Regions from separate parts of the Saccharococcus sp. Marseille-Q5394 genome, predicted to be linked through region 2. Evidence: riboswitches for the same ligand, from Rfam matches in the RefSeq annotation. Region 2 holds a riboswitch; each other region holds the start of a gene.
The links. Region 2 has a riboswitch for preQ1 ahead of queF (preQ(1) synthase). Riboswitches for the same ligand answer to the same signal wherever they lie in the genome.
Positions count from the first base shown of each region.

Region 1: it holds a riboswitch for preQ1, as region 2 does, so the genes downstream of both, queC (7-cyano-7-deazaguanine synthase QueC) here and queF (preQ(1) synthase) in region 2, are expected to answer to the same signal.
Region 3: it holds a riboswitch for preQ1, as region 2 does, so the genes downstream of both, OC538_RS09805 (QueT transporter family protein) here and queF (preQ(1) synthase) in region 2, are expected to answer to the same signal.

Region 1 is NZ_CAMPPQ010000001.1:2,127,968-2,138,362, reverse strand. Features, by position in the region: gene OC538_RS10330 (Fe(3+) ABC transporter substrate-binding protein) at 1-717, opposite strand, end outside; gene queE (7-carboxy-7-deazaguanine synthase QueE) at 894-1,601, opposite strand; gene queD (6-carboxytetrahydropterin synthase QueD) at 1,598-2,023, opposite strand; gene queC (7-cyano-7-deazaguanine synthase QueC) at 2,020-2,685, opposite strand; PreQ1 riboswitch class I at 2,693-2,736, opposite strand; gene OC538_RS10310 (type IA DNA topoisomerase) at 2,850-4,988, opposite strand; gene OC538_RS10305 (PLP-dependent aminotransferase family protein) at 5,294-6,736, shown strand; gene OC538_RS10300 (hypothetical protein) at 7,426-7,806, shown strand; gene OC538_RS10295 (MBL fold metallo-hydrolase) at 7,967-8,932, opposite strand; gene OC538_RS10290 (RNA polymerase alpha subunit C-terminal domain-containing protein) at 9,072-9,365, shown strand; gene OC538_RS10285 (HAD family acid phosphatase) at 9,458-10,027, opposite strand; gene ribD (bifunctional diaminohydroxyphosphoribosylaminopyrimidine deaminase/5-amino-6-(5-phosphoribosylamino)uracil reductase RibD) at 10,038-10,395, opposite strand, start outside.
Region 2 is NZ_CAMPPQ010000001.1:957,092-967,486, forward strand. Features, by position in the region: gene OC538_RS04800 (M42 family metallopeptidase) at 1-270, opposite strand, end outside; gene OC538_RS04805 (diaminopimelate dehydrogenase) at 347-1,330, opposite strand; gene OC538_RS04810 (MFS transporter) at 1,485-2,642, shown strand; PreQ1 riboswitch class I at 2,678-2,721, shown strand; gene queF (preQ(1) synthase) at 2,812-3,309, shown strand; gene OC538_RS04820 (queuosine precursor transporter) at 3,325-3,966, shown strand; gene recQ (DNA helicase RecQ) at 4,205-5,983, opposite strand; gene OC538_RS04830 (hemerythrin domain-containing protein) at 6,039-6,452, opposite strand; gene OC538_RS04835 (restriction endonuclease) at 6,927-8,063, shown strand; tRNA gene OC538_RS04840 (tRNA-Ser) at 8,665-8,752, opposite strand; gene pssA (CDP-diacylglycerol--serine O-phosphatidyltransferase) at 9,178-9,711, opposite strand; gene asd (archaetidylserine decarboxylase) at 9,776-10,395, shown strand, end outside.
Region 3 is NZ_CAMPPQ010000001.1:2,035,888-2,046,282, reverse strand. Features, by position in the region: gene OC538_RS09830 (O-acetylhomoserine aminocarboxypropyltransferase/cysteine synthase family protein) at 1-1,269, shown strand, start outside; gene OC538_RS09825 (homoserine dehydrogenase) at 1,395-2,381, shown strand; gene OC538_RS09820 (BCCT family transporter) at 2,434-3,951, opposite strand; gene OC538_RS09815 (excisionase family DNA-binding protein) at 4,218-4,448, opposite strand; gene OC538_RS09810 (DUF2512 family protein) at 4,560-4,928, shown strand; gene OC538_RS09805 (QueT transporter family protein) at 4,980-5,465, opposite strand; PreQ1 riboswitch class I at 5,472-5,517, opposite strand; gene OC538_RS09800 (hypothetical protein) at 5,685-6,230, shown strand; gene OC538_RS09795 (SRPBCC family protein) at 6,247-6,663, shown strand; gene OC538_RS09790 (DMT family transporter) at 6,731-7,609, shown strand; gene OC538_RS09785 (CPBP family intramembrane glutamic endopeptidase) at 7,766-8,656, opposite strand; gene OC538_RS09780 (hypothetical protein) at 8,700-9,260, opposite strand; gene OC538_RS09775 (hypothetical protein) at 9,253-10,116, opposite strand; gene metG (methionine--tRNA ligase) at 10,375-10,395, opposite strand, start outside.

The DNA.
Region 1 (10,395 bases), 1.2 Mb from region 2:
TAAGTAATAGGTGTTCATGATTGCAACGTCACCAATGCCTGCAGCAATGGCCTTCGCTTGATCACGGTCCCCGCCCTCAGGACTGCGTGCCATATTGTTCACAATTCCTTGTGCCCATTCTTTCGCTTTTTCTTCACCGTTGATTTCAATGAAAGAAGCTAAAAGAGATTGGTTATAGACGCTTTCGGATGAACGGACGAGAAAACGTCCTTTCCATGCATCGTCTGTGAGCGCTTCATAAGTTGATAACTCTTCGGGCTTCACCTTATCTTTATTATATACGAGAATGCGTGCACGTTTGGTCAAACCTACCCACATATCATCAGAATCACGGAACTTTTCAGGTATTTGTTTCGACAAAATGTCACTTGACACGGCTTGAAGTAACCCTTGCTCTTTTGCACGGTATAATCTGCCGACATCCGCCGTTAAGAAAAGATCGGCCTTCGTAGCTGTTCCTTCACGTTTTATACGCTCGATCAACTCATCAGCTTCACCTTTAATGACGTTCACTTTAATGCCAGTTTCGTCCTCAAACTTTTTGTACAGCTCATTATCGACGTCATAATGTCTGCTCGTATACAAATTCACTTCGGATTTTTCGTTTTTCTTTTGATTCTCGTTATCTCCTGCGTCGCTGCTTTGCTTCGTACTATTCCCACATGCCGCGAGAACGAGTAGCAAAGAGGCAAGCAGGAGCATTAAACTTTTCTTCATATAGTACTTCCTCTCCCAACTTATGTCTTTAGATTGATAACGATTCTCAATCTCATTCTTAATATAATGTGTAGGAGCATGAGAGTCAACAAATATTATATCAAGTATAATAAAAAGGTCGATTCACAATAATGAAAATCGACCTTTTTATTTATCTTACTACTTTGCAGTGAGCTCTAAACGCCTCTCTTATTACCCCATACAAGGGCATGCAATTGTGGCAGCACCTTCACTTCGTTCATAATTGGGGAAGCGACAGCCAAATCAATAAGCCATTCAAACCGTTTCAATAAGTTGGATACCAGATAGGCATCATCTGTTGTTGTCGTATCATCGTTACCCACTTGTACATAGAAAGGGAATGACGGGTATCGAAGATGGACTTCTTCCGCAAATTTGAAATCTGTTTCATCAAAGACGACGATTTTCAGACTTGCGTTTGCATCTGTCAACTTCTCCATGAAACGATCCAGTTTGCCGAAATCCGTTATCATTTTTGAACTAGGTGGTTTTGGTGAGAGCGTGATATCATCGATTCTCAACAACCAATCTTGCCAAAATGTAGCTTGCGTTTCGACTGCAACTTTCCAACCTTCTGCATGGCAGAGATCGACTAATTCTCCGATTCCTTTGTGCAAGGCTGGATTTCCACCCGAAATCGTTACATGAGAAAAGGATTGGCCACCGATTGCTTTCAGTTCCTCAATAATTTCCTGGGGGCGTTTCGAAACGCTTTTGCCAGTACCGTCCCATGTAAAACTGGAATCGCACCAAGCACAAGAATAATCGCAGCCCGCCGTCCGGACAAACATCGTTTTTTGACCGATGACCATTCCTTCACCTTGGATTGTCGGTCCAAACACTTCCATTACGGGGATTTTCATAGTAAATCCTCCCGTGACGGACGATAGGCAACATAGCTCGTCGGCGTTTCCCGAACGATCACTTGGAGGCACACAGGACGATTGTCTCGTGTACGAAGAACATCTTGAATGGACTTCCAAATTTGTTCTGCTAATCGTTCAGTTGTCGGAAAGGTATGTTGGAACTCAGGATGATCGTTCAATACGGAATGATCATATTTTTTATGAATGAGATCTTTCAGTTGCTTGAAATCTATCAAAAAACCGAGTGGGTCCAGCTCATTTCCTCCGATGGTGACATTAATGAAATACGTGTGTCCATGCATCACTTGGCATTTTCCTGCATCTTCATTGGGAATGAAATGCGCAGCCGAAAAATGCATGTCTTTATTTAATTCAAATCGATAGTCATGATGTATTTGCGGATAAAATTGCTGCATCATTTAGCGGCACCTGCAATCTTTCGAGCTTGATACGCAGCAAGTCCTTCATTGCGCAGCACACACGCAGGGCATTCTCCGCAACCTGAGCTTGGAACGCCGTTGTAGCACGTGAGTGTTTTCTCCTGCACAAAATCGAGTGCGCCAAGTTCGTCGGCCAGCTCCCATACTTCGGATTTATCAAGCCACATTAACGGAGTATGGATGACAAAGCGTCCATCCATGGCTAAATTCAACGTCACGTTTAATGATTTAATAAAATTGTCGCGGCAATCAGGATAACCGCTGAAGTCCGTTTCACTCACACCGGTGATCAAGTGCCGTGCGCCAATGGCATCGGCGTAAACCGCCGCAAAGGATAGAAACAGATGATTTCTTCCAGGTACGAACGTTGACGGCAATTCGCCATCCACTTCCGTCACTTCGATGTCATCTCTTGTCAGCGCATTGGCTGATAGTTGATTGATCAAATTCATGTCCAGCACTTTGAATGACACGCCAAGTTCTTCTGCAATGTTTCGGGCGCATTCGATTTCCTCCGAATGCCGTTGTCCGTAGTCGAACGTCACCGTTGCGACTTCCCGGAAATTTTCCAATGCCCAAAACAGGCACGTCGTACTGTCTTGACCGCCGCTGAAGACGACCACTGCTTTTTCATTTTTCATTGTACATATCTCCTTAGTTTTTTAGAGAGGGAGTTTGCGAACCTCTTTTTGGAACCCTGTCCATAATACCATAGGTGAGCGGGGGAACTGAACGGATACAAAAAAATGGCTGACATGAGTCCGGGACAATACCGTCTTCACATCAGCCACTCTTATTACTACTTTTATTTTTGGAACACTAAATTCAACTTACCGTTCTCTAAGGAAAGGCTAGCATCAAACTTGTTTCCGTTATTGGCGGTGAATCCTTTGATCGTATTCGTTTTGCCTTTTGTGCAAAGGAGCTTCACTTGCGCCGGTGTCAGTTTCTTTTTCAAGAAGATGCCAGGCAACGTCTGTTTACAGCCATTTTTGTAGTTGCTGCATCCGTAAAATCCTTTTCGGGCCAGAATCATGCCATTTTGACATGCAGGGCATGGGGCGACCTCCACAGCTTGATAAGAGCCGCGCGATTTCGATTGCCGCGGCGGAACTTTCGTTGCGTCGATCGGCTTTGCCTCCAGCTGCTTAGGGACCTCATCTAATAGCTTCGCAATGAACTTCGAAATATTTTCGAGGAAATGCTGCCCGCTTCCTTCGCCATTGCCGATTTTCCGCAAATACGTTTCCCACTTCGCCGTCATCGATGGACTCGCAAGCAGATTTCCTTCGATTGCCTGGCAAAGCACACGGCCTTTCTCCGTAATCGACACGATATTTTTAGACACGGTTATATATCCATGCTTTTTAATCGTTTCAATGATGCCGCTCCGTGTCGCTTCCGTTCCAAGACCCTCAATCTCTTTCAAAATATCCGTTTCCTCTTTGTCCTCGACCAACTTCCCGCAAGTTTTCATCATCGCGATTAGCTGACCTTCCGTGTATGGCTTCGGCGGCATCGTCTTGCCCTCTTTAATGCCGATATCGGATTGGACTGTCTCTTGCATACGAAGCGGCGGCAAAGCGGGCTCGTCCTTATCCTCTTTAGACCGTTGGAATAAAGCCTTCCATCCTAAATCCCTTTCCGTCTTGCCAGTCGTGAAAAACGGAAGGCCATTTACATCCGTCGTCACTTTCGTTTCGGTATACAAATAATCAGTATGGAACATCGCGAGCGTCGTACGGACGACCTCTTCATACAAATTCCGCTCAAGCGGCGACATTCTGCCGAGGACTGCCTGCGTCGGCACTTTCTTCGTCGGGATGATCGCATAGTGCTCTTGGACCTTCGAACTGTCGACATACCGTTTCTTCGGCGCAAGCGAAGCGACGGGGAAGGGATGTCCGATCAGCTGTTGGTAATCGCCGACTTGGTCCTTCAAATACGCAAATTCATTCGGCGTTATATGGCGCGCATCCGTCCGTGGGTAGGTGACAAGCTTCTTCTCATATAAGCCTTGCATCGTCTTCAAAACGTTCGCGGGGCTCATCTTCCAACGCCGGTTCGCTGTCGCCTGCAACGTTGACAGGGAATGGAGCTGCGGTGGCGGTGTCCGCTTATCGGTGTGCGTAACAGATGTGATAATGCCGGGCGAATTCGGTTGGATGCCATGTTTTGAAAGCAGTTCCTGAATGATTTCCCGTTTTGGCTCCTTCGCTTTCGCTTTACCTTTATACGTACCGTGTTCTGATTTGAACGTCGCTTCCACTTCAAAAAACGGTTCCGATACGAATGTCTCAATCTCTCGTTGCCGTTGATAGATTAAATAGACCGTAGGCGACTGCACTCGTCCGATCGGAAACACTTCCTGGACACCTTTAGCTTTCAATAAGAGTGTATATAATCGGGAAGCATTCATCCCAACAAGCCAATCGCTGATCTGACGGGATTTTGCCTCCTCATACAGCTGCAAATCCTTGCGATTATCACGTAAATTCGCAAACCCTTTTCGCACTTCATCCACCTCAAGTGAATTGATCCAAAGCCGCTTGATCGTCTGATTACGCGCACCCGTTTGATAATATATGCTATAGAAGATGTTCGAGCCTTCCCGGTCCACGTCACATGCATTGATGACTGTATCCGTTCCGCGAATCAGCTTCTTTACAACTTGAAACTGCTTGAATTTACCCTTTGCCACTTGGAACTCATATCGTTCCGGCAAGATTGGAAGACTCCCAAGTGACCAACGCTTCCAAGCGGGATTGTATGCATGAGGTTCCTTCAATTCCACGAGATGGCCGACACCCCAAGTGATATAGGCGCCAGCTGGAAAAATCATGCAAGGATTAATCTCAAGAAACCCTTCATGCTTTCGCACGGAAAAAGCGTCCGCATACGCTTTCGCTTGGGACGGTTTTTCAGCTAGGATGACTGGCTTCACACTAGCCCCTCCTTTCATTAAATAAAGAAACGTTCGTTCTGTTATTATCGCATAAATGGAAGAAGTTTACGAGTTGGGAGCAAGAATCTAAAGGGAGATTAATCTTCATGAAAGGTTGAACAAGTGGGGAAGTTCACGTTTGTTTCATTTGTTTGAGTGACTGTCATCCGATTCATGGCCGAGGTCATCTTTAAAACTACTACAGGATACTGATATCGGAGATGCTATAATAGCATTTACTGTATCATTATGAGCATAATACATAATTTGTTATATAAAAACTTACAAATAAAGGGTGGAGTATAATGCAATTTATGCTAGACCGTTCAATAAAAAAACCTATGTATAGGCAACTTGTAGAACAAATAGAGAATGCAATTATATCGGGAGATTTATCTCAGGACCAGCCATTACCATCTGAACGTGAGTTGGCAAAAAAATTACTGATTAATAGGAGTACGGTGGTGACTGCTTATGATGAGCTAGAGGCAGTCGGATTAATTGTCAGAAAGATAGGGAGCGGCACGTATATAAATACGGACATATGGGGGCTAACTCATAAAAGGGTTCCCAATTGGGGGAGATATGTAGAGGATGGCTCATTTCTTCCGAATCTTCCGTTGGTACAGAAACTTCGTAATGAAACTGAGCAAAAAGGAATGATTAACCTATCAAGCGGGGAACTTGCAGCAGATTTACTACCTAACGTCCAATTCGCTAGGATTCTTAAGGAGCATGCGTTTGATGAGCATTTAGGTTACGATCATCCTTTAGGCGATGCGGGATTACGGGAGACCATTTGTAAACATATGAAAACGTATAAAAGTATGGTAGTTGAGCCAGACTCCATATTGATTACATCGGGTGCTCAGCAAGCAATACACCTAATCGTTCAATGCTTGTTAAAACCAGGCGATACAGTAGCGATTGAAGACCCATCCTATGCATTCTCTTTACCGATCTTTCAATCATTTGGTGTTAAAACGCTCTTACTCCCAGTTGATCAACATGGTGTAAATCCTGATGATATTGAAGCTTTACAAAGAAAACATCGAATTCGTATGCTCTTCTTAAATCCTGATTATCAAAATCCTACTGGCACGAAAATGTCGCTGGAACGCCGAAAGAGAATATTGGAATTATCATCAAAGCACGGTTTCCCCATAATAGAGGATGATCCTTATAATTTGACGTCATTCGACGGGTGCATTGGACCTACGTTAAAGTCAATGGACGATAATGATAATGTTTTATACATTAGTTCGTTATCAAAAGTGGTTGCATCAGGACTGCGCATTGGTTGGATTATTGGTCCAGAAAAAGTGATTAAACGCTTGTCAGACGGCAAACAGCAAATTGACTTTGGCCATAGTGTTTTTCCGCAATGGATAGCGAATCAATTTCTAGATTCCCCCCAATTTGACGAACACGTTTCAGATTTAAGGATTCAACTGAGGGAGCGAAGGAATGCGTTAATTTTGGCATTGGACAGCTTATCTAAAGATGAGGTTACATATTTAGTGCCACAAGGCGGAATTCATTTATGGTGTAAAATAAATCACGAAATTGATGAATATAAGTTACTTGAAGAATCCATGAAAAAAGGCGTTTCATTTGTACCTGGGAGAATAATGGGCTCAAAAAATGGATACGTTCGATTTACTTATGGCAAAGGGAACGAAGCTTCAATAAAAGAAGGCATTTCTAGGTTTGTCTACGCGCTAAGAAATAACGGGGGGGATGTTTGAAAATGTCTAAATTCTAAAGAACTCCAATAACTTTTTAGTTCCCCCATTTTTGAGCAATCTTAGACGGTTCCTGAGACACGAGAACGACATGTACTATTTCACTGGTTCCGAACCGTCCTCTGTTGTTAATATAATATAAATATACCTACAAGAACTACTATAATAATGAATGGGATTGCTAGAACATAAGCCCATAGCAGAGAAGAAAAACTGTTTTTCCCCTTGTAATCTTTATTCATAGAATTAGCTACGGATATGGTCAAAATTAGTCCGACAGCTGAAACAATAAATACAAAAATGATTGAAACTATGAGAGCTACCTTCATGCCTTACTCCTCTTTATAAATATTTTTTTCTATACGTTATAATTATATAATATAAAACATTTTTGAGAACCATCCAATTAAGGGTTATTTAAACCAACCACTTTTTAAGGAAATTGAACAGTTACTAAAACTACCTATAAGCACATCATTCATCTGTTTGAAAGTATTGGAATTTTTCGATTTTGATTTTGTTAAATCAATTTATATAAATACTTGTACAATTAATAAAAACATAAAGGATAAGGTTTGGGGCAACTAACCGGAAATGGTTAAGCACTCGTGCAAATTAAATGGCAACAATTTAGGGAATTAAAGATAAAAGAAACTTGAAAATGCACATAAATCTAGATGTTAAATCTGATTATGCGCATTTTTTTTTGTGCAAATGAAAAAATAGCGAGTGATTGGAAATTGGCTTTCATAAAATCATACTCGTTTGTTATATCAATGCGTAATGTCTCGTCTAGTTCAGATAATTTCTATACAATCAATGAAGGTGTATTTATCGTCAATTATTTTCCGAATCAAGATAGTAAACTGCAAAAGAATGTATTTCATATTAAAGATGGAAAAACCGGCAGTTGGGTTTGGAAAGACGAAGAATACACCTCATTTCCGGAAATTATAGTTGCTTCAAATAGTGATGCACAATCAACTTATGCAGATCCGAAATTTAAAAATGGAAACAGAAATGATTTTAGACTGAGAAAAGGTTCATCTACAATGAAAATTATTAGAGATTAGCATTCGAAAAATCTGGCTAGCTGTTTCAGTCAATGGCGATTGGATGTCTGGCATAGCAAAAGAAGAGATATATCCTTCAACAAAATCAGTTGGTCATCGTGTGCAATAGAAGATAGATAATGCCACTCGAACTACTCGGGTGGCATTGGTACGACGAACGTCAAATTTCTAATTTCTGTGCTTGGATGAGAGTTTCCCCATGCTTCAGCAGCCGCAGTCTGCTTGAATTCAATTCTCGTCGCTCCCATTCGGCAAGCAATCGATTCAACGCCTCCTCAGTCGTGTCATCAGCCAGTCGAAATGCGCCATAATGCATGGGAATGAATGTCTCAGCCCGGACGTCAATAAAAGCCTGAATCGCTTGTTCTGGGGTGACGTGTTGCATTCCCATAAACCATTCAGGCTCATAAGCACCAATTGGCATGAGTGCATACGTAATGCCAGGGAACCTTTCGCCGATGTCGCGGAATCCTTGGAAATATCCGCTGTCCCCGGCGAAATAGATGGAATGAGACTTATGATCACCAGGTGGCATTGAATTCTGTTGGATGACCCATCCTCCCCAGTGTGACCTATTCGTATCGGTGAGCGAACGTTTTGTCCAATGCTGTGCAGGGACAAAGTGGAAATCGACGGAGCCAATGCTCATATGCCCCCACCATGGCAACTCATGCACTTTATTGCCTTTCATTAGCTTCTGTATTTTTCGTCCGAGCCCTTCGGGGACGAGTATGGTGGGCGAGCCTTTCAGTTTTCTCAAGGATGTCACGTGAAAATGATCATAATGGGAATGAGACAACAAAACTACATCGACTGGCGGGATTTCATCCAAAGACAGTCCTGGTTCTTCCAGTCTGCGGCTAAATCCCGTCCGGTAGGCCCAAACAGGATCTGTTACAATTGTTAAACCGGCAATTTGCAGAAGAAATGTGGAGTGTCCAATCCACGTTATGGTCAATTCGTGGTGTCTACTGTTCAGGAGCGCCTGTTGCTTATTGTCTGCTTGGCCAATACGGAAGCTCAGATCTTTACGTTTGCCTCTCCGCTCTTTTTGCCAGCGCAATATATCTTTCAAGGTTGCTGTCGTCGCGGCGGAATCTAGATTGCTGTATCGTTTTCGGGACATAAGCGCTCACTCCTTTAAGAAGGTACAGTTGATTTTACCGAAGCTTGTGTGCTTACTAACTATTATAAGTATAATGGATTAAAATCATATTAGAGCAAGACAACTTTCGTGCAAACTGTTTGATAAGGAGATAATGCCAATGACAACTTCAAATAAAACTCCAAGGACTTGCAGCAAAGGGCATAACTACTATAAAACCAGTGACTGCCCGACATGTCCGATTTGTGAGCAAGAACGCAAACCTGCCAATGGATTTCTATCATCACTATCAGCACCGGCAAGACGGGCATTGGAAAACAACGGGATTACTTCTATAGAACAGCTATCGGCATATAGCGAAAAAGAGATTCTGAAATTACACGGCATGGGACCAGCTTCTTTACCAAAGCTAAGAGATGCTTTAGAGACAAATGGGTTATCATTTAAAAAATAGAAAATCCGACTGAGTGGGTCAACGCTCAGTCGGATTTTTTTGCACGAAAAGAACCGCTAAATTTAGTTCTTTTGATGAATATTAGGATCTTACTATTTCTCTTTAAGTAGCAAATCGAATAGTTCAGACCAGTTCTCAATGCGTGGAATGTCCAAATGCTGATTGTAAGATTGAGTTATCGCAAACAGATTGAGCTGACAATCACCTAATGTTTCAAGTACTGCAGGCTTGTCATCGAAATAGTAGTCGAGTTCCAACTCTTTTATAATGTGAACCTTGTCCTCGTCATTCATGCCATAAAAAAATCGCTCTTTGTGGACCGGGAATCCTTGTTCAATCATCCATTCCATTGTCCGCTCGCCATGTTCTTTCGGCCTTGCGGTAATATAATAGATTTCATGTCCGTCGTGCTCCAGTTTTTGCAACGTTTCTACTGCTTCAGGATAGGCAGGGCACGATGTGAAATAAATTTCTTCTAACGAACCGTTCCACATCTTGCCGCCTTCTTCAGCTGTCATGCCGAAGAGCTCGTGGATTTCAACCTTGTCCAAGGAGTGAAAGAGCTCTATATCCACATTCTGATTCAATTTTTTATTGTATATGTGAAAAGCGTGTTCTCGTAAATTAATTAACGTATCATCGATATCAAAACCAAATTTCATAGTACATCCCTCAGTTTGTTATATATTTCGGATAGCCGGTGAACTTGAAATCTTTTCCGATTTGCGTAATGTGTAGATGCTCGATATCAACAGCGTCACGCATCATTTCAACGCCTGTACCTTCAAGAAATGTCGGTGCTAGTGCGCCGCCAACAAGTTTTGGAGCAATATAGATCTCCACTTTGTCGACAAGCTGCTTTTCAAGAAAAGCTGCATGAATCGACCCTCCGCCTTCAATTAAGACCGAAGAAACAAGTTTTTCACTAAGAATCCGAACGACATCATTCAAATCGACTTGGCGAGTGCCTGAAGTGTGGAAAACCGCAATGCCCTGTTCCTCCAGCTGATTCTTAGCATCTTCATTATAC
Region 2 (10,395 bases):
GACCGGCTGGAAGGAAATGAATCCTTTATCGTCAATTTTCGTCACCATGAAGCCGACTTCATCCAAGTGGCCTGCCACCATCACTTTCGGTCCATTTGCATCGCCACTTTTTTTGGCAATCAAAGATCCGAGTCCATCGTATTCAATTTCATCAGCGTATGGCTCGATATATTTCTTCATGACTTCACGCGGTTCACGTTCATTGCCGGGAATCCCCTTCGCGTCCGTCAAGTCTTTCAGCATGAGTAACGTATCATCCATCTTCGACATTTATTTCGACCTCCTAAGTAAAAAACTTCAAATTCAGTATAGATGAAAGATAGCAACAATGGAAGTGCTTTCACAATCACAATATTTCTTTGCGAAGCTGTGCTGCACTCTTCGGAGAAAGCAGTCCAGGGGCGACGTCAAACACGGTTTTTGCGCCTATATCCCCTTTTTTATTCAACCTGTAAGCCGCCCTCGCATAAGCGACTAGTACGCTGGATGTGAATTCCGGATTGCTGTCCAATTTCAATGAAAATTCCATAACCTGATTGTTCGTAGCGCCGGTTTTCCCGCTACGGATGACAAAACCGCCGTGAGGCATTGCGCTATGGTCTTCTCTCAATTGCTGCTCAGTAATGAAATGGACTGTCGTATCATAATCTGTAAAGTAATTGGGCATCGTCACGATCGCTTGCTCTACCTCGGCTGCGTCGGCACCTTCTTCCAATACAACATAGCATTCACGTGTATGCTTGTCGCGCGTCGTCAGTTCCGGCTGTGATCCGTTGCGCACCTGTTCGACTGCCGATTCAACAGGAATCGTATATTGGACTGCCCCTTTGACCCCCTCGATCCTTCTGACAGCATCCGAATGTCCTTGGCTCAACCCTTTCCCCCAGAACGTATAGGTTGCACCCTCAGGAAGAATCGATTCTCCGTAAAGCCTGTTGATCGAAAATAGTCCTGGATCCCATCCTACGGAAATGATAGCCGTTTTACCATTCGGTCTAGCCGATTCATCTACCGCTTCAAAGTATACGGGAATCTTAGCATGCGTATCAAAGCTGTCTACTGTATTGAACAGCCTCGAAAGCGCAGGTCCTTGTTCAGGAAGATCATCTTTCGAACCCCCGCATAAGATCAGTACGTCAATATCATCCACATGTTCTTCGATTTCATTCAAACGCAAAACAGGTGCACCGCTATTCACTCTCAAGTCTCCCGGTTCTCTACGGGTGAATACGCCAACGAGCTCCAGATCATCGTTTTGAGCAATTGCCGACTCGACCCCTTTGCCCAAATTTCCGTATCCAGCGATGCCAATTCTGATTTTCGTGTCCACTATGACCATCCCTCTCTTTGCAAGTATTCTCTCATTTTATCGTTTCGCCACAATTTTGGCTAATTATTCTTTTGTTCACAAGCTGTCCTTTTGCCTAATCCGGCATCCATGGTAAAGTAGAATATGAGTCAATTTTATGAAATGAGGATTCCAAATGCGTGCTTTCGTTTATATAATCGTCTTTTTTTCCTTCTTTGATTTATTTTCACAACTTCCTATCATGAGCCCTTTTGCTTTGTCCTTAGGTGCTTCATCGTTCATGACGGGGTTGGCTGTCGGAATGTATTCATTTTCCAATACCATCGGGAATGTCATTTCCGGATTCATGACGGACCGTAGAGGACCGTTCGCTATTCTGCTTATCGGATTATTTGCATCAGGTATTTCTCTGCTTCTTTATTCCTTCGCAATAGGACCTGCTTCCCTTCTCGGGATTCGCTTCGTCCATGGCTTCATGGAAGGGCTAATTGTCCCTGCTGCCTTTACATTCCTCGCCAATCGTGCCGAAGAATCAAAGCGAGGCCGAAGTGTAGCCATTTCAGGCGCCTTTGTAGGAATGGCGGCAATCATTGGTCCTGCTTATAGCGGCATTGTCGCTTCAAAAACGGGTGCTCCATTCATTATGACAGTTAACGGCGTCATTATGTTCATCCTTGCGATCGCCGCATTTTTTGTTTTACGATCTGTTTCATTTGAAAAAAAGCAAAGAACAAAAGAAGCAAAGCATTTCAGAGTCCGGTATTTGTTCAAGCATCCCGGCATGGTCCGTGCTTTCGCAGGCGCGTTTTTCCTTATGTTCTCACAAGGTGTGTTGGCTTTAGTCTTGCCTTTGAAAGTCGAGGCGCTCGGATTTGACACAAAAGCGACGGGCATGCTGCTCAGCACGTTCGGCGTCGTCGCCATCCTGATATTCCTGCTGCCGATCAACCGTATTTTCGATAAAGTACGTCCGATGATCACATTGGCTTTCGGCATCTCGATGATGGGGGCAAGTATGCTTTTCCTTAGTCAAGTTTCAGAGTTGCAGCTCCTGTATTTGGCAATGGCATTGTATGGAATAGGTTTTGCATTTCTATTCCCTTCCATTAATTCTTTGCTCATCGATTCTTCATCACCGGAATTCCGCGGAAAGGCTTACGGCTATTTCTACGCATTCTTTTCCATCGGGGTCGTCGCAGGCTCAAGTCTCATCGGCTATTTGGATTTGACATTCAAGGGTGGGTTCATGCTCACTGGCATCATCCTAATAAGCGTCGCCGTTTATACGATCCTCGGAATGAAAAAGAGTCTACTATTGACAGAGGGGCCTTGATAGGTTAAAGTCTTACACGAAATGAATAACCCTGTTCGGGAGAGGTTCATAGCGACCCTCTATAAAAAACTATGGATGACGGAAATTTTGCCATGTCCATTTACGTGACATGGCTTTTTTTGTTCTCTATGGCCCCTCCCTGACAACTATAATCATGGAGGTTTTTTAATTGGCTGGAAGAGATGAAAACACATTAACGGATTTAACTTTGCTAGGGAATCAAAATACAAAGTACGCCTATGAGTATGACCCTACTATTTTGGAATCCGTCGATAATATGCACACGGAACGGGATTTCTTCGTCAAATTCAACTGCCCCGAATTCACATCACTTTGTCCGATGACAGGACAGCCGGACTTCGCAACAATGTATATCAGTTTCGTGCCGGATAAAAAATTGGTCGAAAGTAAATCATTGAAATTGTATTTGTTCAGTTTCCGCAATCACGGAGACTTCCACGAGGACTGCGTCAACATCATCATGAATGATCTAATTAAGCTGATTGATCCACGCTATATTGAAGTATGGGGCAAGTTCACTCCGCGTGGCGGACTTTCCATCGATCCTTATTGCAATTACGGAAAGCCTGGTACGAAATACGAAAAAATGGCGGAACATCGAATGATGAACCATGACATGTATCCCGAAAAGATCGATAACCGTTGAGGGGGAAACAATGAAATGCGTTATTATTTAAGCGGGATTTTTGTCGGCCTGTTAATTTTATCGAATATCGTGGCGGTCAAGTTGATGAGCATCGGCGATTGGATCGTAATACCGGCAGCAGCCATCATCTACGTTTGCACGTATCCAATTTTGGATGTATTGACGGAAGCCTATGGAAAAGAAGCTGCAAGAAAGACGGTTCAGACTGGCTTCATCGCACAGCTTTTCGCAATCGGCTTCATTTGGCTAGCAATCCATTTGCCGGCAGCCTCTTTCTATGAACATCAGGAAGCATTCGAAACGATTTTCACAGCGGGCTTCCGCGTGACAATCGCAAGCTTGGCTGCGTACCTCATCAGTCAGAACCTGGATGTCACCATATTCGATAGATTGAAAAGAAGGCATGGTGCGAAAAAGTTATGGGTGCGGAACAATGTGTCAACGATGGCAAGCCAACTCGTCGATACGACGATTTTCATAACAATCGCTTTTGCGGGAACGATGCCGATAGGTGCTTTGTTAGGAATGATCGCTAGCCAATATGTCTTCAAATTCATCATCGCCGTTTTGGATACGCCGATCGTCTATTTGCTCGTGTCTGTATGTAGAAAAAAGGAACCTGAAATTATGAGCGAAGAGATATCATTACAGAACTGATCGCCATAAACGAGAACTTTTCAAAGATAAATGAGAACTTCATAGCCCTAAACGAGAACTTTTTGACTTAGAATGAGAACTTTCCATGGAGTAATGAGAACATAATGATCTGTAACGAGAACTCTCTGTGGAATAATGAGAACTTTATGGGGATAAACGAGAAGTTCCAAATGTAAATGTATAAAAAACAGGTGAAGGAAATCGCATTTTTGCGATCCTTCACCTGTTTTGTATTTAGTTAACTAGTTTGTGAAGCGAATGATTTTATTTCTTCCATGAATGCTTCGCCGTATCTTTCCAGCTTCGCCGCCCCGACGCCGTTCACTTCCAAAAATTCTTCTTCCGTAACCGGCATTTTTGCCGCCATGTCACGCAATGACTTATCCGAAAAGACGACGAACGGAGGTACTCCTGCTTCTTGAGCAAGCTTCATGCGAAGTGCACGCAACTGGTTGAATAAAGGATCATCTTTCGCTATCTGCTTCGTTTCGACGGTTCCTTTTCTAAACACTTTGATTTTACCAGTCAATACATCCTTGCCTTGTTCAGTGACATAGATAATCGGGAACTGACCGTTTTCCACACCGAGATAATTTTCGGAGATGATGAATTCGATAAAATCGGAAATGTCTTTCGCATTCCTTTCTTTCATCAAACCATATGTAGTTAATTTATCAAACCCGAACTCCAACACTTTTTTATTTCGTGAACCTGTCAGAACTTGAGCAATCATCGTTTTTCCGAATCGCTGCCCCATTCGTATGACGCAGGATAGTACCTTCTGCACATCAACCGTCACTTCAAAGCTCTCGCGGGTGTCTGTACAGTTTGCGCAACGGCCGCAATCCTGCACGTCCGTCTCCCCGAAATATGAAATGATGAACTTTTGAAGGCATGATTCAGTATGGCAGTAGTCGATCATCGACTGCAGCTTCTCAAGCTCGGCGGGAATTCGATTTTGATCCTGCGATTGGTCAATGAGGAACCGTTGCGTGATTACGTCCTGCGAAGAGAATAAAACGGTGCACTCACTATCCAGTCCATCCCTTCCCGCACGGCCTGCTTCCTGATAATAACTTTCCATGTTTTTCGGCATTTGGTAATGGATTACGTAACGGATGTTACTTTTATCTATTCCCATCCCAAATGCATTCGTTGCAACCATGATCGTCGCCTCATCCATAAGGAACCGGTCCTGCTCCGCTTGCCGGACACCATCCGAGAGTCCAGCATGATATTTTGCAACAGCGACTCCGCTTCGTTCTAACGTGGCATGGATCTGGTCAACTGCTTTACGGGTGGCGGCATAAATAATACCCGCCTCTCCATCGTTCTTTTTAACATAGTCCTTGACGAACTTGTCCCTGTCCTGCCCTTTAATGACAGAAAAGGTGAGATTGCTTCTCTCAAAGCCAGTCATTACTGTGTTTTCCTGTTCAATATGCAATTGGCCGCAAATATCTTCCCGGACGGCAGGCGTTGCAGTAGCCGTCAAAGCCAAAACGACCGGTTTTTGTTCGAAGGAAGATATGACTTTGCTTAACATCCGGTAACTCGGCCTGAAATCATGTCCCCATTGCGAGATACAGTGTGCCTCGTCGATGGCGATCATCGGGATATCCATTTTACCGATTTGCTGAATAAATGAAGGGGATTCAAATCGCTCAGGAGCTACATAAAGCAGACGATACATTCCTCCTAGTGCATTTTCAACCGTCCCGAAATATTCTTCCGTTGATAATGTACTATTAATGTACGCTGCTGGTATGTCGATTTGATGCAAGGCATCCACTTGGTCTTTCATCAATGAAATTAAGGGGGATACGACAAGTACTGTGCCCTCCATTACTAGCGCAGGAACTTGATAGCAGATGGATTTACCGCCGCCTGTAGGCATGACGCATAGTGTGTCTTTCCCTTCAAGCACGTTTCGGATGGCTTTTTCTTGCCCGGTGCGGAAGGAAGAAAATCCAAAATAGGTAGATAAGACGGAATTAATTTTTTCGATTGGACTCACCTCTCTTTATCAATCAAAGAAAAAAGCACCCATTTTCGGCGCTTTTTCACCTTTCTTACTCCAGCAACAACCGTTCTTCATCGCGGCTATGTATTTCATTGACAACTAGCAGTGCATAAAACTTCTGTAAAACTGTAGGGCTGAGTTTTTCTGTTTCGCGAAGCATTTCGATATCTTTTACGATAATCCTAAGCAGATCGTGATCTCTCGTCAATTGGGTGATGGCCTCTTCCAATTCTGGATTCTCTTTTTTGATTTCCAGATAGAGCCCTTCTTCTTCGGCATCAGCGTGGCTAATCACCCTTGACTTCCAATAATCGATCAGTTCATCAGCTGCTCGATCAGCCGATTTCATATCGCCTTCCTGCAGAAACTCTATTAGCAGTTCGGTCTTGCTGACTGCTCCTGATAATCCGCCTTCATGGATGGAGCGGTGAGCTTGGAGTTGTTTCAATGCCGGTCCTGACATGTCACTCATCCTTTCAATTAGATGCTTTCTTATAGAATAACAGACATTTGTACAAGTCACCAATTGAAATACTTATACATATGTCCCAACAGGATTTCCGCTTCAGGCTGACGCTTGCTTACCTGCAGTTAAGTCGTTTTCTATATGTATTTAAGGGACTTTGATATCAACAGGCAGTTGCTCTCCGTTTCGGCGCACGCTTTCCGCGGGCATGGCTCGAGCCTCCTCAGTCGCAAAAAGCGTGCTCCTTCCGGGGTCTCAAGGCTCATGCTATTCCCGCAGGAGTCGGCGCCTGCACTCCAAGCAACGGATGCCCCTAATAAATATAATATGCCCATGCACTTTCAGGAACTTAATCACACATGCAATCACTGCAACAGTCACGTGAGTTGTATTTCCTATCGCACATCATAATTGAGTGGCGTATATCCATAATTTACAATAGAATTAAATAAAAGTTATGGGGGTGTATTTATGACGAATAATAAAACCATCAGTCAAACAGAGCTATCTAAAAGATTTGGTTGGACTGAATCAAAAGGAAGACAGTGGATTAAAAAGTTCCAAAGATATCTACCCTTTGAAGAAACAGGAATTTATAAGTACTACGATGAAGAAGCATATGAATTTTTAAAGAAGGTTAAGAAATTAAATGACGCACATTTAAGTTTAAATGAAATTGAAAATATTTTTGAAGAACAAGGAGTTCCAAGTTCTGAGATTGAAATAAACAGAATAATTTCAGAAAAGAATAGACTAACAATAATCGAGAGTAAAGTTTTAACGACAATGCCTTCTTCTAAAGATTTAGTCATCCCAATATTATTGGTAATGTCAGATGAAGATTTATACATTGCGACTAAGTTGAATGAGGGAGTTGCAAATCATTTTAAATTGATAGAAGAACAAATTAATTTTTCGTATCCCGATAGCAAAGAAACAGTATTTGTGAGTCGTATGAGGGCAACGAGATTTTCATTACAGAAAAAAGGATATATAGAAGAAGTAGGAAAACATACCTACCGAATTACTAAAGATGGTTTAGATTTGCTTAATGAAAGTGAAATTGAGATTCAAGAAGAACTAGAAGAATTAGAACAAGTGGTAGATCCGATAAAAGTAATTAACGAGCAATTAGTAGAACTTGATAAGTATTTGATAGATAAGATCCTTACAGAACTTCAGAAAGTCCATTGGAAAAGGTTTGAAAGCATAGTTGTGGAACTATTAACTGCAATGGGTTACGGGGATGGAGAAGTAACTCAAAGTACAAATGATGAGGGTCTTGATGGAATAATAAAAGAAGATAAACTTGGTTTGGATAATATTTATGTTCAAGCTAAACGTTGGATAAACACCGTTGGCAGACCCGATATAATGGCGTTTGTAGGTGCTTTAGAAGGGAGAAGTGCTAGTAAGGGTGTCTTTATTACTACATCTAGTTTTTCTCAAGGTGCGAATGACTATGTTAAAGTTCTTCCTTATAAGAAAGTTATCTTGATTGATGGTAACAAATTAGCTAGATATATGTTAGATTATAATGTTGGTGTCACTATCAAGCGTAAGGTATTAATTAAAGAAGTTGATTTCACATTCTTTGAAGGTGAGTAAAGAAGAGTACATCACAATTACGTGATGTACTCTTCTTTATTTAGTTACTCAAGTGCAGCAATCAAATATTTCAAGAATTAGATATACAGACACATGGTTACATGGATTACTGAATCGTTATGAGGAAAACACTAAAGTACCCTTAAATCGAGTACGGAAATAAATATATTTAACCGAGAGCACAAATAGTTTTCATATTAGGGATTACCTTTGGTTAGTATCTTTAATGTCGCCAATCTCACTTCAGTTTTTTCCCGCCATAGCTAAATCTACTACAGCTACTCCACCCAGACCAAGCGACCATCCATTTTTTAAATACAGTGTTGTGGCGCACGTAGTACTGTCGGGTATATAGCTTTATCTAAGTGAAGAACTTTTTAGCTGGCCCTTCAATGCGCTGTTTTAATAATCGCTTTGTCCTTGTGATTCGTTAGTTCCAGCAAATTCGCGATGAGCATATCACATTTTTCTACCCGATGCTAACATCGGATTTAACATCGGTTGGTTTCAATTAGATACGATTTGATGAAATAGACAAAAAGAAAAACCCTACTGAATACAAGGGTTTTGATACTTATTGAAATCCATTGATTTCGTATTACGGAAACGAGAGGATTTGAACCCCCGCGGCGCGTGAACGCCGTAGCTGATTTCGAGTCAGCTCTCTTCAGCCTCTTGGGTACGTCTCCAATTCAGACAACATAAATTATACGCCCCACTTAGAAGATTGTAAAGTTCACACTTGACAAAAATACCAATATCCTTACGACGATAAACACTGACTTTTCCAGGTTTTATCGATCTAATTGAGACCGAATAAAAGCTTAGAATAAGCCCAATATCAATTTCACTGATAATAGGCTTATTGAATTATAGCTGGTAATTCTTTAGTGTTTTATTGAATCGAGGTATGACTGTTGATTGGAGCGGAAGGTGGCGACTCCTGGGGGATTAGCGAGACAGGTGAGACCCCGCAGGTAGCGAAGCGAACGAGGAGGCTTACCGCTCGCCCCCCCGGAAAGCGTCCACCTGAAGCGCAAATCAACACTTTGTCAAATGATCGCCACTATAAATGGACTTTTAAGCGAACTCCATTCTCGTAAGTCTCTGCTGTTTAAACCTTTGCAATTCTAACATTGCTCACCATTGCCAAGCCAAGTACGACCATGATTATAACGAAAAACGGAGGTCCGATATATGGACTGAGAAAGTATGTCAATGTCAACAAAACACCAGCTGCCGTAATCGGCAGTCCATAAAAGGAACCATCAAATTCCTTTACATTGTAGCGAGCGAGACGGATGGCTCCAGCGGCGATATAAAAGACAGTTGCTGCAATTCCTACCCAAAGCATCGAGGATAAATCAGTCATATAGATTAAAAGCGCAGGAGCTACCCCGAATGATACAATATCACTTAATGAATCTAGTTCTTTGCCAAACATCGATTCAGAATGAAAGTGCCGTGCTGCCATTCCATCGAAACGGTCGAAAAGAGCTGCAAGGAAAATGAACACCAAGCTCATATGGCCAAGATCCCGGGCGATAAGAATGATTGCGATGATTCCAAAGCTTAAGTTTGTAATTGTGATTGAATTCGCCACTTGGCCTTTTATTTTCGTATAATCTAAGTATCTAGATAAAAACATGACGATACCTCCAGTATTGTTATCTTGCCAAACTACTAATCTGAAAACATAGGAGACGGTTGAAATGAAAAAAATAGTATTTAAACGCTTTGTCGAATTGAGCGGACATCCCGCATCTTCCACTTTATTAAAAACAATTGCCCGCTCACGCCTAAGTCGGAAACTCATCAAACCGTTTGCGAAGACATACCATATTAACGAAGAGGAAGCAGAATTTCCAATAGATCATTATGATAGCCTTCAAGCTTATTTTACGCGTAATTTGAAAAAGGGTTCACGGCCGATCGACGAGCGCCCCAATATACTGACTTCCCCGGTTGACGGTGTTGTCACGGAATTTGGAACGATCGGTATGAATCAGACATTTATGATAAAGAACCATCTATATAGTATAAACCAAGTTTTGGGAGATGAAAAGAGAGCACTTCCATTTAACGGTGGATTCTTTTATGTTTTTTATCTCTCCCCAAGCCATTATCATCATTTCCATTATCCATACGACGGTGAAATTCTATCGAGATATGCTCTCGGAACAACTTCCTTCCCGGTAAATGATCTTGGTTTACGGCTAGGCAACCAGCCTTTTGCGACAAACTACCGAATCATTTCAGAACTTATGACGACTCATGGAAGGATGGCTATGATTAAAGTGGGGGCTCTGAATGTGAATAGCATTCATATTTT
Region 3 (10,395 bases), 1.1 Mb from region 2:
CTTCTCTTACACGGAGGGCAGAAACCGGATCCAATTACAGGTTCCCGTGCTGTGCCAATCCACCGTACTACTGCATTCGTATTCCGTGATACTGAACATGCCCAAAACTTATTCGGCTTGCAAGAAGCAGGCAATATTTATACAAGAATTACGAATCCTACCGTTGCTGTCTTTGAAGAAAGGGTAGCACTCTTAGAAGGTGGAACTGCTGCAGTTGCTCTGTCTTCGGGAATGGCAGCAATCGCATTCTCCATTCTCAATATTGCGGGTGCGGGTGACGAGATTGTCGCTGCCGGCAATCTTTACGGCGGTACGTATAATCTATTCGCCGTTACGCTTCCACGCTACGGTATCAATGTGAAATTCGTGGACGCGGACGAACCTGAAAACTTCCGTGCTGCGATTACAGATAAAACGAAAGCGATTTTCGCTGAAACGATCGGAAATCCTAGCCTTCAAGTGCTCGATATCGAAGCGGTCGCAAACATTGCGCATGAAAATGAAATCCCATTCCTCATCGATAACACATTCGCATCCCCATACGGATCGAACCCAATCGAGTTTGGTGCTGACGTTGTCATTCATTCCGCAACGAAGTGGATTGGCGGCCATGGAACGACTATCGGCGGCGTCGTAGTCGACGCAGGGAAATTCGACTGGACGAGAGGGAAGTTCCCTGGCTTCACGGAGCCGGATGAAACGTACAACGGCTTGCGATACGGCATTGACACGGCGGGAGCTGCATTCGCGACGAAGCTCCGCGTCCAATTGCTCCGCGACTTCGGGCCTTGCTTGGATCCGGACAGTGCATTCAACTTCCTTCAAGGGCTGGAGACGCTCCATTTGCGTGTGACACGCCATAACGAAAATGCCGTGAAAGTCGCTGAATTCCTACAGGCTCATCCGTCTGTGGAATGGGTGACGTACACGGGTCTTGAAGATCATCCAACACATGAAAATGCAAAGAAATATTTGAAGAACGGGTTTGGTTCTATCATCGTCTTCGGAATTAAAGGTGGCCGTGACGCAGGACGCAGAGTGATTGACAATATTACGCTATGGTCGCATGTTGCGAACGTAGGGGATGCAAAATCGCTTATCATCCATCCTGCATCAACGACGCACCAGCAATTGTCTGCGGAGGACTTGAAAAAGACAGGAACGCCAGAGGAATTGATCCGTCTGTCTGTCGGACTGGAGTCTACTGATGATATTATTGCGGACCTTAAGCAGGCGATTGAGAAAGCGGCGCCTGTCGCAGTTCGCTAACTATTGCTATGATTAACATCTAGCTGCGAAAGCCGTCACATAGAACGGCTTTTGCGAGTAAAAGCGAAGCGTTACGAGCACGGGCTAAACGCCCTCCTCCGCTTTAGATCAGAAAGGGTGGTTTCATGCCGTCAATTAAAGTGGCCATACTCGGTTTTGGTACGGTCGGTGAAGGTGTTTATAGAATCCTGCAAGAGAAGCGGGAAGAAATTAAAAAGAGCACTGGTTTCACCGTTGATGTCGTATCCATCCTTGTAAAAGACAAGGCGAAAGAACGCCTGCCGATAACAGGCGCAAATTTTACAGATGATATTCAGGATATATTAGGGAACCCTGAAATCGATATCGTTCTTGAAGCGATTGTCGGGGAAGAACCTGCTTATACGTATTTGTCGGATGCGATTGAGAAAGGGTGCCACATCATAACTGCGAACAAAAAAATGTTTGCAAAACACGGACCTGCGTTAAGGAAACATGCCGAATTTCGGAACGTGCAAGTCGGGTTCGAAGCGACGACTGCTGGCGGGGTGCCAATCATCCGGACTGTGACCAATCTGCTGGTAGGCGACCGGATTAAACGGATCCAAGGCATTTTAAATGGGACGTCAAATTTCATTTTGACGAAAATGCGCGATGAGGGGTCTTCATTCAAAGAAGCACTGTTACATGCACAGCAAAATGGTTACGCGGAAGCAGACCCTGCAGATGATGTGGATGGCACGGATGCTTTCCGTAAACTGATGATTTTGAGCGCGCTCGCTTTCGGCAGGCAGCCTGACTGGGAAGACGTTCCTGTCGTCGGAATCGATCATCTCGAATCAATTGATATCAATGATGCAACCAAAGGCGATCTCCGTTATCGTCACGTGGCAGATATTTGGAAGGATGAAAAAGGGAAGCTGCAGGCGACGGTAGGACCTGTCCTAATTGGAGCGGATCACCCGCTTTTCAGTATTGACGGTGTCGACAATGCCGTCATCGTAAATACCGAATATCTCGGACCATTGACGTTGGTTGGCCCGGGTGCAGGAATGTATCCGACAGGAAGCGCGATGGTTGCGGACTTGCTGCATATCATTCGCCAACACGAAGCAGTCCTGGTGCCAAATTAAAAAAGTGGAGGAGGAATCTTTAGATTCCGTCCTCCACTTTTTTCTATGCTGTTTAAATGGTATCTTTCGCTTTTCTTCTCCTCGGCCGTTCACTCTTAGGCAGTTCGCTCTTCAACGCTTTGAGTAGTGAGAAAATCATCAGCAAAATGATGAAGGAAAACGGCAGAGCGGCAATGATGATCGTGTTTTGCAGTGCAGTCAATCCATTTACAGACAGCAATATGATAGCAATTGCAGACTGGATGACGCCCCAAATGATTTTTACGCTATTCGGCGGGGTCAATGAACCGTATGTGGACTGCATGCCTAACACAAATGTCGCTGAATCCGCGGAAGTGATGAAAAACGATGCAATTAACAGAACTGCGACAATGGAAATAATGAACGACAAAGGCATCGCATGGAACATTTCAAATATCGTCAATTCAGTGTCTGTTTTCGCTAAGTCTGCAATCCCTTTACGTTGCATGTTGATGGCAGTCGTTCCGAAAGCTGAAAACCAGATAGCGCTCAGAACGGTTGGTGCTAACATGACAACGACCATGAACTCTCTAATTGTCCTGCCCTTTGATACCCTCGCGATGAACATGCTGACGAATGGTGCCCAGGAAATCCACCAAGCCCAATAGAAGATCGTCCAACCTTCCAGCCAGTCACGATGAGTGTCATTCAACGGTGCAGTCCGGAAACTCATCGAAACGAGGTTGGCGAGATAGCCTCCAATAGAATCGGTAAAAACATTGAAGATGAGCAATGTCGGCCCTAAGATGAGGACGAAACCTAATAAGGCGAGCGCAAGAACTAGATTTGTGTTTGACAAATATTTGATTCCTTTGCTAAGCCCCGACCACGCAGACATGACAAAGAGGACTGTCACGACCGCAATAATGATCAGTTGTGAAGTGAATCCGATTGAAACGCCAAATAGATAATTCACGCCTGCGTTAATTTGAACAGCACCGAAGCCGAGAGAAGTGGCAACGCCAAAAGCTGTTGCAAATACGGCAAGTACATCTACGAGTACGCCCCATGGCCCCTCCATTTTTTTACCGAAAATCGGCTTCAATGTTGCTGAAATTAAACCTGGCTCTCCTTTACGGAATTGGAAATACGCAAGAGCAAGTCCGACGATCCCGTACATGGCCCATACATGCAATCCCCAATGGAAGAATGTTTGTCGCATTGCTTCTTTAAATGCAGCATCTGTATTCGGCTCGGCCGTTGCGGGATTAATGGCATAGTGGGATAGCGGTTCTGCTGCCCCGTAGAAGACTAACCCGATTCCCATCCCTGCAGAAAATAGCATGGCAATCCAAGTGATTGTCGAAAACGATGCACGGTCTTCATCTTGTCCTAATCGCACTTTGCCGAATGGGCTAAAAATGAAGAAAAGGCTAAGCACAAGCAGGAATGAGAGCAGGAGCATGTAATACCATCCGAATGAAGATGATACGAAGGATTTGATGGAATTTGTGACGGTTTCAAAACTCTCCGCCGCAATCACTCCATATCCAACAGCCAATATAATCAGGCCGATTGTTATATAAAACACATTTGATATTTTTCGCATGTTTCCCCCTATGAATAATGGATTTTTGAAACGACTACACACTATACCAATCATGTAGTGGGAAAGCAAAGGGAGTGAAAATCTAGTCACTTACAACAATCGCTCATTTGATTTTTTTATTAACACCGATAAAATGCATCCCAAAGGTGCCTGTTAGAAATAAATAGGATATTTCGAATTGAAAATCCGACTAGTATTGAATGAAAAAATTGTGTCTTTTATACTATGGCACATCCCTGGTTTCAGTTTACCCTTTATAGGGGTTTTTAATCCTCATCCTTAATATCACGGTCGGGTGGAAGCGGTTCATTGAAATAGTCGTCGATTTGCCTTTTTAACGTCTCGAGCTGGTTGAAATACTCGCTGAATTGATTCTGATTAATGAAGAATTGTTCGCCGTCATGAACGGAACGGATGCGTCCTTCCCATACATACTTCCGGACTTGCTCGACTGGCATACTCAAATATTCTGCTGTTTCTTCAATCGTCATATACATTAAAAACCCTCCTTTCATTATCTAAATATTATAATCGAACGAAGCGCTTCCTACATATTTTAATTGGACTTGGGCAATGTTAAAAGTAGTAAATGAATGGAGGCAATAACGATGAATGAGGAATCAAACGTTAACCATGGAAGGTCACTTCTTATCAAAGCAATTTTGATATTCCCTGTACTTTGGATTGTACTAACGGTATTCAATGGCGTCTCTTTTTGGCACTCCACTATTTTAGGTTTCGCTTTACTATTAATTTCTTACTTGGGAGATCTGATGATTCTACCAAGAGTAGGCAATATGACCGCGACGATTGGAGACTTGGCATTAGGATTTATTGTTTTATGGGGTGGCTTAAACTTGCTTGGATATTCGGAATCCTTGGGAGAAGCATTTTTGGCTGGAGCAATTATCTCTGTCGGGGAATACTTTTTTCACTCTTGGCTATTAAAAACGCAATACGGCAACACCTATGTATGAGTAAAATAAAACAGAGAGCGGCTATTAAATGCCACTCTCTGTTTTTTAATCCTATATGAGCTTGCTGAAATTAAGTCGTTTATTCAATGCAACCATGATAGGAATGCCGATTGCCATGACGACAAATTCACCAACAGCAACGAAAAGCCATGTCAACAAGAAAGGCAGTTCTAGCATGATATTCAATTCCCATGCGATGAGGAACATCGTGAAAGTGAAAACCAATGTATTAAAAATCATTCGTCGGTAGAGGCCTTTGATGAACTTTCCGGAGAGGATTGTAATTGATAGAGCGAGTACCGATTGGCCAACACCAAATAGGAGATCGATCGGTCCCAATTCCGAGAAGAGCATATTGGCGATAAATACGCCTAATACGACCCCGACGATGTATTTTTTATTGAACACAACGAGGTGATTGAACATCTCCGATAAGCGGAACTGGATGTTAGTGAACCCGAACGGTGCTATCAAAAACGTCACAGCAACATACAACGCAGCGATAATACCGCTTGTTGCCATTGTTTTTACTTTCATATTCATTTCTCCTTAGTTTTTTTTACGTGGGATGGTTACGAACCACGCGGCAAAAAGCCTGCCTTTTAGTGTAACATGGTATTATTGTTCGTTCAATAGCTTGGGTACTATTCCAGTTGCCGATGAACTAGGGATTGATGAATTGCACAAGGACTCATTTCAGCCCTCCAGGATCCATTAATCTAGTTATGTTAAAATGATATAAAAAGAGGTATTCACATGGAAAAGCAAATTCAATCTTTATTCGACGACCTTGAAGGTGAAGATAAAGACAAACAATACTCCGCATTCATGGCTATTATGGAAAAGTTGGAATTTAAAGTGGATTGGGCGTACGAAGTGTGGGACATTCTGCTTGCTTGGTTGACGGACAAAGACAATCATCGAAGGGCAAGAGCGGCGCAGTTTTTGGCGGGCTTGGCGATCAGTGATCCGGAGCAGCGCATACTTCGTGACTTTCCACTCCTCTTGAAAGTCACGAAAGATGAGAAGTTCGTGACAGCTCGGCACTGTCTTCAATCGATTTGGAAAGTAGGCCTAGCGGGTAAGGCACATAAGGAATTGGTGATGGGGCACCTCGTTAGCAGATTCCAAACGTGTTCGGATGAAAGACATCCAACATTGATCCGTTATGATATCCAGCAAGGTTTCAGACAGTTATATGACGCAACGAAAGACCAATCAATCAAAAAAACCGCCTTAGAATTAATTGAAATCGAGGAAGATGAAAAATATGTGAAGAAATATAAATTAGTGTGGAAATGACAAGGAGGAATTTTATATGATCGTGAATGAAATAAAAAAGAATGTATTGCTTGAAGTGCCCATTGAAATGGTGTGGCCGTATATTTCAACAGCTGATGGGATTGGAGCTTGGTTCATGCCGAACGATTTGGAACCGGTCGAAGGAAAAGAATTTACCTTACAAGCGGGACCATGGGGCGAATCGCCATGTAAAGTGACTGAAGTGCAATCACCGAACCGTTTCTCATTCGACTGGGGTAAGGATTGGCAAGTACATTTTCAATTGAAAGCAATCGATGGACAAACCGAGTTGACCTTTATTCATGCTGGTTGGGAGGAAGGGAAGCAGACGGAGTTCGGCGAATCGCATGACGTCGTTCGTCCTCGCATGTCCGAAGGCTGGGATGGGCTATTGGCGAAGCTGAAAAAAACGATCGAATCAACAGCTAAATAATTTAGATAATTCATACACCCTCCTTCGATATCATGATATATTCAATACATCGGAGGAGGGGATTTCTTTGTCACAGCGCATTGCATTCATAGTTGTCTTATTAGGGGCGGTGCTTTGGGGAACGACAGGCACTGCACAAACATTCATGCCGCAAACCGTTCACCCACTGGCAGTCGGCGCCTCAAGACTTGCAGTCGGCGGTTTCACTTTGCTCATTATCATGCTTATTCTTCGGAAGATCGATTTTCGAAACTGGCCGTGGAAAGCGACGCTTCTTTCCGCACTGGCGATGGCAATCTTCCAATATTGTTTTTTTACGTCAATCCGGTTGACTGGAATCGCTATCGGGACCGTCGTAGCAATCGGAAGTGCACCGATGTTTTCCGGTCTAATCGAATGGCTATTCCTAAGAATACGCCCATCGAAAATATGGCTCACGGCAACTTCACTTGCTATCGTCGGATGTGTATTATTGTTTTCGAATAAAGAAGGGTTGGTCGTCAACCCGGTAGGCGTCTCGCTATCGTTATTCGCCGGACTTTTATTTGCCTTCTATACTTTGTTCAACAAAGAAGTATTAGAGAAAGCAGATGCGGTTGCCTCAGTTGCCGTCATCTTCTCAGTGAGCGCAATTATGCTGATGCCGTTTCTGTTCATCTTCGAAACGGAAGGGTTAGTAACCCTACCCGGTATAGCGACAATGATCTACCTCGGTATCGCGACGACAAGTGTGGCATATATTCTGTTTTCCACCGGGCTGCGGCACATCCCCTCATCATCCGCGGTTACGCTCTCGTTAGCAGAACCGCTCACTGCCGCGATTTTAAGCGTGCTCGTCGTAGGGGAAAGGTTGGATTTTGTTTCGTGGTCAGGAATCGCGCTCCTTTTAGGCGGAATCCTCGTTTTAACGCTTAGCGGACGAAAAGAAGAGGCTGCCATAAGCTAGGCAGCCTCAAGCAAGCTTTCATTCACGCATAAATCGCTCCAAACGCGCATAAAATGCCTCAAAAGCTCATAAATCGCTAAAATCGCTCATAATTCCGCAAAATCACGCATAAACATCTAAAATCGCGCATAAATCGCAGCAAAGGCGCATAACCGCTTACTCCGCCTTCATCCTCACATACAGCCTCGTTGCAAAAAATCCTAGAATAATTAACAACGTCGCTAATAGGCCGCCTTCCAATCCGAACGCTCCGCCGGTCAGCCATGCATTTCCTTCTTCCACCGAGACGTTATAGATTCCGTGTGGGGTCGTTCCGCTAACAGCAAATCCGAAAACATTCCCTTGAAAGTAGTTCCATGTAATATGATAGCCGATTGGAAGCCACAAGCTCTTCGTCGCGTCAAACATATAGGCGAATAAAACGCCGACCAATGCGATATTGATCAAGCCCAATACGCTGACATTCGGATTCGTGCCGTGCGCCAAACTGAACACGACAGCAGAGGCGGTATAGACAAGCCATTTCGGATTCCCACGTCGTTCCAGTGTGGACATGACATATCCTCTGAAAAACATCTCTTCAAAAAAGCCGACAAGAATGAAAAGTACCAGAAATGACAATGAGTACACTGTGAACTCAGGTTTCGTGAATGAATTGAGCAACGCCACATTACCGGAAGCCAATAGAATAAAGAAAATGATGGCGATCGACACTGCTCCGAGCAAGAGGCCGAACCCTAAATCTTTCAACGTCCCCCTGAATCCCAACTCTTTCAGCGTCCCTTTATTGACAAAACGCCATAACAAAACAGTAGCGAGCATTCCGCCGACTGTCCCGCCGCCTTGGGTCAATAGGAAAATCCACGGGTGCCTGTCGAATGCGGCTTGGAAGTCCATATCATAATTTCCATCTTGAAACGGGAAATCAGCAATCGCCAGCAGGACTCCTCCCGGAATTGCAAAAATCTGCTGCGTAATAAACATCGCGAAGAACGCCAAAAAGATGAGCCATCCAGCGCGAATTTGGTTTGCATCGTTTTTGAACAAATGATAACCCCCTATGATTCTTACTTTATGCGGGAAATAAGTTTCAAATGAACGTATCTACCCGAAGTTGCTCCGGGCTGACACGCCGGATGGCCCCGATCAATAGTAGAAAAAGAATATCTATCACCAGCACGCCGATTAATGAAAGTAATGAAAGAGCGGCCCATCCGTCTTCCGGTACATTCATGAAAAAGGATTCTATTGCCAATGCGAAAAGATGGATCGCCACGTAAAATTTGAACGTGTTTTCTGTTCTTTGATGCAACGCTCGGCCGCCAAACACTTTCGTTACATCTTTCAATACAATGAACAAGTAATAGCCCATAACCATTTTGAGGACTAATAGAAAGCTGGAGTAAGTCGACCAACCAAATGTAAGAGGTATTTCCGAAAGGTTCACGAAGACTGAAGGAAGCGAAAAGATAGCACCGATCATCGCAACAATCATTGCTTTTTTAGCTACTGGATATGCCTCAACGAGTTTGGAGCATCCCGATAAAATCAGGAAATAACCGATTGGATCCGCTAAAACATCGAAGCCAATGTGAATTCGGAAAAAGATGAATACATACCCCCAGAAGATTTGCCGCAACGCTTTATTCATCCGAACCCCTCCCCGTCTTTTCCTCGATAATTCGATTCACGTCGTCCTGTGTCAAATACGGAAACAGATTATAATGAGCATAGTTTGTGAAAGGTTTTCCTTCCGCTGTTGTTCCGGATATATGGATGGCAAATGCGAAAGGGTTCACAAAACTTTTTTCTTTAAAATTAACTCTCAATGTCACAGATTTATCCTTCTCTAATTGAATTGGAAGCTTGAGGGAATCCAGCGGTTGCTCTGTTTGTTTGCCGCTTATTGTAAAGTTGAACCGTTCTTCAATCGGTTCATTGAAAGGGAAGTCGATTTTCTCGATTGCCAACGGCTCGGTTGCTCGGAATGTATCCCAGCTCGAGCCGTCATTGCTGCTTCCGCTAGATGGTTGTTCCAACGCTCTAGCATCGTCATTCCCATAGTACCTTTTTGGATGGATGATCACTTCCCCGATGGACGCGGTTGCTGATCTTCCGTCTGAATAAAACACTTCCATTTCGTTGAATGATTGTGCATTTTTTTTATCATTGAATGACCTTAGTGCGACTGTAATGCTTCTTAATTCTTGATGATTATATGTGTCAATTGCATGGGGGGCGGTGGTTCCTGCATAGAAATAGTCACCTTGCGGAAAGCCTTCGACATCACCGAATCTTATATAATTGATAGTTGAGTGATCGTTTTTATTTGCTAAATAGTAAAAGATGACATAGTTATGGTCGTGTTCATCCGTCGTCGTTTCAATATAATGATCCAGAAAAATAGGCTCCTCCAATTGCTTTGACTGTGCGTATAATGAATTCGCAATCCAGCTGATTGCGATAAGTCCGATCGCTGCCCAAAAATAACGTTCTTTCAAATTCATCACCCTTCCAACCTTTTCCTTTGTCTGTATATTGTCTCAAATTGAGGGTGGGATTGCATCAAATAGTTGGAGGGGAAGTTTACCACCGATTCTTGGCAAGTTACCACCGCTTTGCGCGACTTTACCACCGATTCTCGTCCAGTTATCACCGAATTGACCGCGTTTATCACCGATTCTCGTCAGGTTATCACCGAATGCTTATAATTACCTTCCATTCTCAAATGAAAAAACCTTCTCAAACTATGAGAAGGTCAGAATTCATTGCACCCCTATAGACTT